2 regions of the Sphingomonas sp. 22R3R2A-7 genome follow, and region 1 is predicted to be linked to the other one. Evidence: riboswitches for the same ligand, from Rfam matches in the RefSeq annotation. Region 1 holds a riboswitch; the other holds the start of a gene.
The links. Region 1 has a riboswitch for cobalamin ahead of QP165_RS01330 (DUF1636 domain-containing protein). Riboswitches for the same ligand answer to the same signal wherever they lie in the genome.

Region 1 (5,203 bases):
CCATCCGGATCGTCCCAGAATTGCTGCAACGCCGCAGCGTCGATCTCCGCCGCAGCCAGCCCGTCCCAGTCCCCGAAATCCAGCTCCCGCCACCGCGCGTCCGTCGTTGGAGCCAGCCCCCGCTCCCGCCCGATCGCATCCGCAATGGCCTGCGATCGCATGAGATCAGAACAGACCAGCCCTTTGAAATCCAGTGACTTTACCCGCGCCACACAGGCCGCCAGTCCCTCCGCCGTGACCGGACTATCGGTCCGCCCCAGCATCCGCCCGGTCAGTTCAGGCGCCCCATGCCGCAACAGGTGGAGCAGGAACGCCCCACTCACGCCACCGACACCCCCGCCTCGGCAAACGTCGCCATCCCGTCATGCGCCGCGAGCGCCGACCGGATCACCCCGACCGCAACCGCCGCCCCGCTTCCCTCCCCCAACCGCATCCCAAGCCGCAGTAAAGGCTCGAGTTTCAGCGCGGCGAGCAATCGCTCATGCCCCGGTTCGGCCGAACAATGGCCGGCAATGCAGTGCTCCACAATGCTAGGATACGCCGCCGCAATCGGCGCGATCGCCGCCGACGAAATGAACCCGTCGAGCACTACCGGCACCCCCGCCACCCGCGCCGCCACAACCGCGCCAGCGATCGCCACGATCTCACGCCCCCCACCCGCCGCAACGTCTCGAACGGCGTACGAGGGAATTCATCATGCCGCCCAATCCCAGCCTCAACCACCGCGATTTTCCGCGCGAGTCCCGCCACATCAACCCCCGTCCCCGGGCCAACCCAGTCCGCGGCGGTTCCGCCGTAACTGCGCAGACACAGCGCTGCGGCCGACGTAGAATTCCCGATCCCCATCTCTCCCACGACAAGCATGTCGAGCCCCGGCACGACGACGTCGGCGCCGATGTTGAGTGCGGTGAGACATTCCGTTTCGTCCATCGCCGGTGCCGTCGTGAAATCCGCGGTAGGGGTTTCCAGATCAATGTCGGCGATGACGAGCTCGAGCCCGACGGCATCCGCCAGCGCATTGATCGCCGCGCCCCCACGGCGGAAATTGTCAACCATCTGTGCGGTGACGGAGACCGGAAAGGCGCTGACCCCGTGCACCGCAACGCCGTGATTTCCCGCGAAAATCGCCGCTCGTGCGCGCTCGAACCGCGGCCGCTCGCGCCCTTGCCAACCCGCCATGAAGACCGCGAGGTCTTCCAATCGGCCAAGCGACCCGGGCGGCTTGGTCAACTGCCCCTGCCGCAGCGATGCGGCCTCTCGCGCGGCGTCGTCTGCCGCAGGAAGGGCCTTCAGTGCCGCCTCAAACGCCGCAACCGTGGGGAACAGCGTCACTGCGCGACATAGCCGGCGGGCGGCGTCCGGGTGATGAAATGCCCCTTGATCCCCGCAGGCCATTGCCGGAACGGCACCTGCCCCTCCGCACTCTCCGCATGCAGCACGGCATAATCGAGGATCGCCCGCGCCGCGTCCTTGTCAGGCGTGAAGCGCCCCAGCACATAACCGATCTTCGCGGGTCCGCGGACATGGATGGTGCAGAAGTCCTGACAGGCGAACAGGCACGGCATCGCCTGAACCGCAATTCCGGCATAGCGCGAATCGCTTGCCTGAACCGCCTCCAGTGCAGCGACGAGTCTCGCACCGCCCCGCATGCCCTCGGCATCGTCCTTCGCGTCGGTGGACGCGCGGCAGGTGCTGCAGGCGACGACGGCCGCACCGTCTTCGGCGGGAACCAGAATATTTGGCATTGAAACCCCATGACATACGCGCCCGCGGCCTCGGACCGCAGACTGGTTATGTCGTCGCTCGGGTTCACCCCCGTCCGCTCGGCGCACCCTGGCCGGACGAAAGACGACTGCGACGGGCAGGTCTCCTGGCTCACGGGTCACAGCCCTCCGCACCGCCTTCTCGGGACCGGGATCCCAATGGCATGATGGCACGATGGCTCGCCGCTTACAGTTGCAGGGGCAGCCGGGGTTCTCCCGTTCCCTTTTCATCCCCGTCGCCGGGGAACCTGTCGCAGCACCCCGAATAGGCGTGTCGCCGGGCGCGGGTCAATCGTGCCGTGACGTCGCGCGCGCGATGGGAACGATGAGCGGCACGTTCGCCGCCGATCCGAACCAGGCGCGGATACCATAGGTCTCGCGCAGGCGTTCCGGCGTCAGCACGGCGTCCGGCGAGCCATCCGCGACCAGCCGCCCGCGGTCGATCATCATCAACCGGTCGCAATAGCGTGCGGCAAGGCTCAGATCATGAAGCACCGCGACTACCAAGACCCCGCGCGTAGCCTGATCCCGCAGGATTTCCATCACGCGCATCTGGTGCGCGGGATCGAGCGACGCGAGCGGCTCGTCGACGATCAGCGCGGGCGCCTCGACCGCGAGCGCGCGGGCAAGGAGGACCCGGGCGCGCTCGCCGCCCGACAATTCGGTCGCCGTCCGTGTCGCGAACGCCGTTACGTCCGCCGTCGCCATGGCCCGGTCGACCGCGCCCCGGTCTTCCGTCGTCATGCGCGACAGCGGCGCCAGATGCGGCAACCGTCCCAGCGCGACGAGCCGGTCGACACTCAATGGCCAGTGCAGGCTCTGGCCCTGAGGCAGATACGCAATCGTTCGCGCGATCTGCGCGCGCGAGCGTCGGCCAAGCGGCTGTCCATCGAGCAGGATATCCCCCGTCGAGGCGACGAGCCCCAACAGCGCCTGCACCAGCGTCGACTTTCCTGCGCCGTTGGGACCGACGATACCGATCAACGCCCCGCCAGCGGCGGAAAAGCTGACCTGTTCGACGACGTCCACGCCAGCGCGACGAACGACCAGATTTTTGTGGCGAGGCTCACCATGACCGCCGCTCGCGCATCAGTTGGACAACGAACACCGGCACGCCCAGAAACGCGGTGACCACGCCGAGCTTGAGTTCGCTCGAGGTGGGGATCACGCGCACCAGGACATCGGCGAAGGTCAGCAGCGCGGCGCCGCCGATCGCGGATGGCAGCAGGATCGCCGATGGCGACCGGTCGGTCAGCGGACGGATCAGGTGCGGGACGATCAGCCCGATGAACCCGATCGCGCCCGAAACCGCGACGGCACCGCCGACACCGACCGCGATCCCGACAAGTATCCGGGCACGCGTGTAGCGGAGATCGACACCCAGCGCGCGCGCGCCATCTTCTCCGAGCGTCAGCGCATCGAGCGCGCGCCCGTCCCATGCCACCAGCACGATCCCGACCGCGATACACGGCAGCGCGAGCATCACGTGCGTGAACGAACGATCTTCAAGCGATCCGAGCAGCCAGGTCATGATCTCCATCGCCGCGAACGGATTGGGCGAGAGGTTCAGGGCAAGGCTGACCCCGGCAACGGCGAGCGTTCCCACCGCGATGCCCGCAAGGATCAGCGACAACGCACTTTCCGATCCCGCCGACAACACGAACAACAGTCCAAGCGCGGCGAACGCCCCGATGATCGCCAGCGCGGGCAACATCGCCGGGTGTATCTCCGCGACCCCGAAGTACAGCGCGATCACCGCCCCGAGCGACGCGCCGTTCGAGGCGCCGAGGACCGATGGCTCGGCAAGCGGATTGCGCAGAAACCCCTGCAGGGCGGCACCCGACAGCCCAAGCATCGCGCCGACCGCCAGCCCGAGAATGGCGCGCGGAAGCCGCAGCTCGAGCAGGATCGCGCGCTCGATCGGGTCGCCATGTCCGATCAGCGCTTCGAAAACGCGACCCGGCGGGATCGCGGCGCTACCGATCGCAACCGACGCCACCCCCGCCATAGCGGCAAGCAGCATCAGTCCGCCGAGCAACCGTCCGCGCGTCACGCGCCTGATCCTGACCGCGTCTGTCTCATCGTTTCCGCCTAGCGCATATGTCATCGCTGCGGCAGGACTTTGCGCATGCGCCACGTTTTCCCGCTGATCGCCCTGACGACGCTGGTATCACCGACGTCGACCGCCGCGGCGCCGACCTTGCCGCGCAGGATCGTGTCGCTCAATCTGTGCGCCGACCAGTATCTGATCGCGCTTGCCGATCCGTCGCAGATCGCGGCGCTCACGAGGTTCGCGCGCGACCCCGACATGTCCGCCGTCGCGGCTCAGGCGAAGCACATGCCGTCGAGCCGCGGCAGTGCCGAGGATGTGCTGATGCTCCGCCCGGATCTCGTCATAGCCTCGCCGTTCCGCCGCAAGACGATCGCCGATGTGCTGGGTCACCAGCATATCGCGACGCTCGATCTTCCCCCGGCGGACAGTTACGCCGCGATCGTCGCGCAAGTCCGCCAGGTTGCGGCGGCAGTGGGACATCCCGACCGGGGCGAGAGGCTGATACGCCGGATGGACACCGCCTTGGCACGGATACCACCCGCTGTCGGCCGCGGCCGCGTCGCCGCCTATTATCAGCGTCGCGGGTTTCTGACGGGCAAGGGAACGTTGATCGACGATCTCATGCAGCGGCTGGGCTTGACCAACCTGGCCACGAGGCTCGCCAAGCCGGCGCTCTCGCAGCTGTCGCTCGAGCAGATGGCGCTCGCGCGTCCAGACTATCTGGTTGTCGAGAGCGCCACGGACCGCGTCACCGACCAGGGTACCGAGATGCTCCACCACCCCGTACTCGCACGGATCAAGCGCCTGCGCATCCCTGAGGCCTGGACGGTGTGCGGTGGCCCCGCCTATGTCCGCGCCGCCCAGAGCCTCGCAGCACAACTGCAGGAATAGCGGCGCGGCCGGCGCTGGGACGACCATCGGGTCGCCCGCGCGGGCAGGCTAGAACTCGACCCCCGCCTGCGCCTTGACGCCGCCTCGGAACGGATGTTTGACCTGCCCCATCTCGGTCACGAGATCCGCCGCGGCGATCAGCGCGTCGGGGGCATTCCGCCCGGTCGCAACGACATGCGTCATCTCCGGACGCGCCGCAAAACCGCTGAGCACCTCGTCGAGCGGCAGATAATCGTACCGCAGGACGATGTTGATCTCGTCGGCGATGACCATCGCATAGGACGGATCGGCGATCATTCGCCGAACCTCGTCCCAGGCCTCGCGCGCGACGGCAATGTCGCGCGTCCGGTCCTGCGTATCCCAGGTAAAGCCCTCGCCCATCGGTTTGAACGCGACCAGGTCAGGGAATGCATCGAAGATCACCTTCTCCCCCGTCGTCATCGCGCCCTTGACGAACTGGACGATCCCGACCTTTCGCCCATGCCCCATCATCCGG
Region 2 (5,203 bases), 3.1 Mb from region 1:
ATGCACATCGCCCTCACAATCCTCCCCCTGGCGGGGGAGGATCAGCGAAGACCTTACCCCCGCACCACGTCGATCTCGTCGAACCGCTTCCACCGATAGATCGCAAAGCTCAGCACCCAGCACGCGACGAACAGCGCGATGATCGCGAACCCCAGCCCGTTGAAATTTTCCCCCAGCGCGGCAGCAGCGTCCCACACGCCGCCGCTCAGCCCCAGCTTCGACCCGATCAGCGCCAGCGTCTCGATTCCCCCGATCGCGATCGCGACGATCGCCGAGATCAGCGTGATCGTGATGTTGTAGTACAGCTTGCGGATCGGCTTCACGAACGCCCACTCGTACGCGCCGAGCATCACCACGCCGTCGGCGGTGTCGACCAGCGCCATCCCCACCGCGAACAGCACCGGCAGCACCAGCACCGTGCCGATCGACAGACCGTCCGCCGCCTGGCTCGCGGACAGCCCCAGGATCGCCACCTCGGTCGCGGTGTCGAACCCCAGCCCGAACAGGAAGCCAAGCGGCGCCATGTGCCAGCTTTGCGTCACCAGCCGGAACATCGGCCGGAACAGCCGCGCGAGCAGCCCGCGATTGCCGAGCAACAGGTCGAGATCCTCCTCGACATAGGCCCCGCCGCGCCGGACGTGCCCGAACGTCCGCCACACCGATCGCAGGATGATCAGGTTCATCGCCGCGATCGTAAAGAGGAACAGCGCGGAGATCATCGTCGCGACGACGCCGCCGACCTGCTTGAACGCCTCGAACTGCGACAGCGCATTGGCGGTCAGCGCGATCGCGACCGCGGCGATCAGGACGATCCCCGAATGCCCGATCGCAAACCAGAATCCGACCGCGATCGGCCGCTGCCCCTCCTGCATCAGCTTGCGCGTCACATTGTCGATCGCCGCGATGTGATCGGCATCGACCGCGTGACGCAGGCCAAGCCCCCAGGCGAGCAATGCGGTTCCGAGCATCAGCGGCTGTTCGTGGAACAGCGAGAACGCCCACCCCCACGCGGCGATGTTCGCGGCGACCAGCATCGCGAACATCACACCCACACGCTTGCGCACGGAGCCTCGCACCGGTCGTTCGATCGTCAAGCTCGTCATGTCTACCCCCCGGCGTCCGACGCGGGCGGGGGCCTGCCGCGCGAACGGCCGGGACGTGCGCCGGCCGGACGCCATGAGCGGCCGGCACGCGTCGCCGATGCGGCCCCAGCCACATGGTCGTCGCTCAGACGGCGCTTGCCGTGCCTCGGTCACCCCCTGGACCGGGACAAGAGCGACCAGACGCCGGCAGGTCTCCTGGCTCGCGGGTCAAGGCTCGACGCACACCTTCCCAGGCCGATGGCCCAGTGGCTGCCCTTTTTGAGGGGGCGCGTGCGTGTCGCTCGCCGCTTACAGTTGCAGGGACAGCCACGGCATTGGGGCGAACCCCGCACCGCATTCCCATTCAAGCCCCGAGGGGCACCGACGCGATCTGTACCGATCCGGGTTGCGCCCGATCAGCCAATCCAGGTTAGCGCGCTTTGCCGCGGCTGACGACAGGATTTGCATGCGGCACCGTCGCGCACCGCGATCCGCAACGTCTCGGCGGGTCGGGACGTTATCGCACCATCGCCACCCGTAACGCGGCCCGCTATCCCCGTTCGCGGGTTCATACGACCAGCCGCTTACCCCATCTGCCTCCAGCCCCCGCATCGATCCCCCCGCATCCTTTCCCACGCCTGCCCACCGGAGCCTTCATGCCCCCTCTCGTCCCCGTTGCCGAAGCCCAGGCCCGCCTTTTCGCGATGGCCGCGCGCGTTCCTGCCGAGCGCGTTCCCTTGCGCGCCGCGATCGGGCGCTGGGCGGCGGAGGATATCCTCGCGCGCCGGACCCAGCCCGCAACCGATCTTTCGGCGATGGACGGCTATGCGATCCGCTTTGCCGACATGCCGGGGCCGTGGCGCGTGATCGGCGAAAGCGCTGCGGGCCGCCCCTTTGCGGGTACCGTCGGCGCGGGCGAGGCGACGCGCATCTTCACGGGCGCGGCGATGCCCGCCGGCGCGAACACCGTGCTCGTCCAGGAAGAGGCCGCACGCGACGGCGACCGCCTGTCGCTCGACGGCGATGGCCCCGCGTACGAAGGCCGCAACACGCGCCGAAAGGGCCTCGACTTCGCCACCGGCACGCGGCTGATCGCCCAGGGTGACCGGCTGAGCCCGGCGCGCATCGCCGTCGCCGCGACCGGCGGGCATGGCGCGCTCCCCGTCGGGCGGCGCCTGCGCGTCGCGGTCGCCGCGACCGGCGACGAACTCGTCCCCCCGGTTCGACGGAGGATCCCGTCCCCCTGCCCGAATCGAACGGCATCATGCTGGCGGCGCTGCTCGCCGATCTGCCCGTCGACATCGTCGATCTCGGCATCCTGCCCGATCGTCTCGACACGCTGCGCGACGCATTTGCAGGCGTCGACGCCGACCTGCTCGTGACGACCGGTGGCGCGTCGGTCGGCGACCATGATCTCGTCCGCCCCGCGATCGAAGCGGCGGGCGGCAGCATCGACTTCTGGCGGATCGCGCTTCGCCCGGGCAAGCCGATGATGGCGGGGACGCTCGGTCGGACGATGTTGCTCGGCCTGCCCGGCAACCCCGTTTCCGCCTTCGTCACCGCGATCCTGTTCGTCCGCCCGGTCGTCGCGCATATGCTCGGCGCGCGCGATCCGCTCCCGCAGACGACGCACGCGCTGCTCGGCGAGGATCTGCCGCCGAACGAGTCGCGTACCGACTACATGCGCGCCGAACTGCGCGACGGGCGCGCCTATGCCTCGACCATCCAGGACAGCTCGATGCTCCTCACGCTCGCGCGGTCGACCTGCCTGATCGTCCGCGACGGCGACGCGCCGGCCGCGCGTGCGGGCGACTCGGCGGAAATCCTCATCATCGCCTGACGGATCGCTTGACGCCGGACATTGTGTTCCATAGAAGTTCCTCGTCTGTTCCGGACGGAGAACCGCTATGCTCACGCGCAAGCAGCACGAGCTTGTCTGCTTCATCAACGATCGCCTCGCAGAGACGGGCGTTTCGCCCTCGTTCGAGGAGATGAAGGACGCGCTCGACCTGAAATCCAAATCGGGCGTCCACCGCCTGATCAGCGCGCTCGAGGAGCGCAATTTCATCCGCCGCCTGCCGAACCGCGCGCGCGCGCTCGAGATCCTGCGGATGCCCGAGCGTCCGGACATGCCCGCGACGAAATCGGCCGCCGCGAAGCCCGCGCCCCCGGCCGCTCCGGCAAACGCCGAGCCGTCGCCCAGCGTGCGCCCGGCGCATATCCCGGTCGCCGCGAACGACGTCGTCGAGATTCCGCTGCACGGGCGGATCGCCGCAGGCGTGCCGATCGAGGCGTTCGAAGGCAGCTCGATGCTGGCCGTCCCCGCCGCCTTGCTCGGCTCGGGCGAGCATTATGCGCTCGAGGTGTCCGGCGATTCTGATGGTCGATGCGGGAATTCTCGATGGCGACTATGCGCTGATCCGCCGCACCGAGACCGCCCGCGACGGCGAGATCGTCGTCGCACTGATCGAGGACAGCGAGGCGACGCTCAAATATTTCCGCCGCGAAGGCGCGATGGTCCGGCTCGATCCCGCCAACCGCTCCTATGACCCGCAACGCTACGCGCCCGCGCAGGTCCGTGTGCAGGGCAAGCTGTCGGGCATCCTGCGGCGTTACGACTGACTATGGGGTACGCGGGAGGGAGGCGACGAAGCGGTCGACGCTTTCCTGCACCCTTTCGCCAGCTGTCAGGACCGGAAAAAAGCCTCACTCCTATTCCGGCTCTGGCTTACCCCCGTCATCCTGACGAAAGTCAGGATCCAGAGCCAAGAGCCTCGTCCCGTTAGTCCCGGATACGCAAACCGTTCAGCGCGGGCCCAGGCTCGATGCGGGAGCCGGAACTGATCCAGCCCGCACGATACAGCAAAGCCATTACCGCCAACGGTCCACCAGCCAGAAAATCCCGTCAGGAGTTAGCACGAGCGCGTTGTCATCCCGAACGTCGGTGCGCTCCGCTTACGACCAGGACCGGACCCGGCGCCCGGCCCCGTGGCCGAACCGCCCCGCGGATCGTTCGAGCGTCGGTGGCATACGCCAGGGATGCCGGTCACCAGGTTCGAGGACCGTCGCCACCCGCCCCGTCCGCAACGTCAGCGCGACACCGTCGGTATGTTGCAGCGTCGACCGGTCAAGCCTCAGCCACCGCGGTTCGCACGTCTTTGGCAGCCCCCGCTCGCTGACGACGATATCCGCCGCGCGACACGCGGCGACGAGTTCGGCGATCGGCACGCGATACATGCTGCGCGTCGCCAGCACGCGCCAGCGCCGTCCGCCTGCCACGACATCCGTCATGCACAGGTCACGGCTGCACCGCGCATCGGGCTGATCCGCCAGCAGCAACGGCTCGCCGTCGACGCCGCCATTTTCCGCCAGCGTGTCGCGCATATACGCCCCCGCCCGGTCGCGCAGCAGCGCCAGCCCCGCCGCCGTCCGCACTGCGACGTGCCGCCCGTCGCCGGTCACCAGGATATCGGGCGGCGGCGTCGTCAGCGCCCAGATCGCGCCGATCGCAAGCGGGACCGCACCCAGCCGCCGCCAGCGCGTCCGCCAGACCGCGATCCACAGCCCGCCGGTCACCATCGCCGCGAACGCCGCGTCGGGCATCGCGGGCAGCGATCGGACCGCGCCGGGCGCCGCGGCGACCCGGTGTGCCAGCCAGAGCAGTGCGTCGAGCGGCAGCTGAACGAGGGGCCAGACGATCCCGCCAACGCCGACCCCGTCGAGCAGGAGCGCCAGCGCCTCAAGCGGCATGATCACGAACGTCGTCAGCGGGATCGCGACGATATTGGCGAACGCGCCGTAAACGCCCGCCTTGTGGAAGTGATAGACGGCGATCGGCATCAGCGCGATCTCGACGACCAGCCCGGTCAGCAGCAGCGATCCGAGCCCGCGGGCGACCCGCGCCAGACGGCGCTCTTCGTGCGCACCGAAGAATTCCCGGATCGCAGGATGTTCGTGGAGCGCGATGATCGCCGTGATCGCGGCGAACGACAACTGGAAGCTCGGCCCCGCGGCGGAGTCCGGGCGCACCAGCATCACGCACATCGCCCCCGCCGCGACCAGCCGCAACGTCATCGCCTCGCGCCCCATCGCCAGCGCCGCGAGCACGAGCAGCGCGGCGA

Region 2: linked by a shared signal. The riboswitch ahead of QP165_RS16360 (HoxN/HupN/NixA family nickel/cobalt transporter) and the one ahead of QP165_RS01330 (DUF1636 domain-containing protein) in region 1 are both predicted to bind cobalamin.

What each region holds. Positions count from the first base shown of each region.
Region 1 is NZ_JASPFR010000001.1:286,064-291,266, reverse strand. Features, by position in the region: gene QP165_RS01340 (histidine phosphatase family protein) at 1-323, opposite strand, end outside; partial or broken gene cobT (nicotinate-nucleotide--dimethylbenzimidazole phosphoribosyltransferase) at 320-1,332, opposite strand; gene QP165_RS01330 (DUF1636 domain-containing protein) at 1,329-1,736, opposite strand; cobalamin riboswitch at 1,844-2,030, opposite strand; gene QP165_RS01325 (ABC transporter ATP-binding protein) at 2,052-2,792, opposite strand; gene QP165_RS01320 (FecCD family ABC transporter permease) at 2,830-3,771, opposite strand; gene QP165_RS01315 (ABC transporter substrate-binding protein) at 3,892-4,707, shown strand; gene cobO (cob(I)yrinic acid a,c-diamide adenosyltransferase) at 4,756-5,203, opposite strand, start outside.
Region 2 is NZ_JASPFR010000001.1:3,411,176-3,416,378, reverse strand. Features, by position in the region: gene QP165_RS16360 (HoxN/HupN/NixA family nickel/cobalt transporter) at 54-1,043, opposite strand; cobalamin riboswitch at 1,272-1,483, opposite strand; partial or broken gene QP165_RS16355 (molybdopterin molybdotransferase MoeA) at 1,739-2,922, shown strand; partial or broken gene lexA (transcriptional repressor LexA) at 2,990-3,704, shown strand; gene QP165_RS16345 (ComEC/Rec2 family competence protein) at 4,038-5,203, opposite strand, start outside.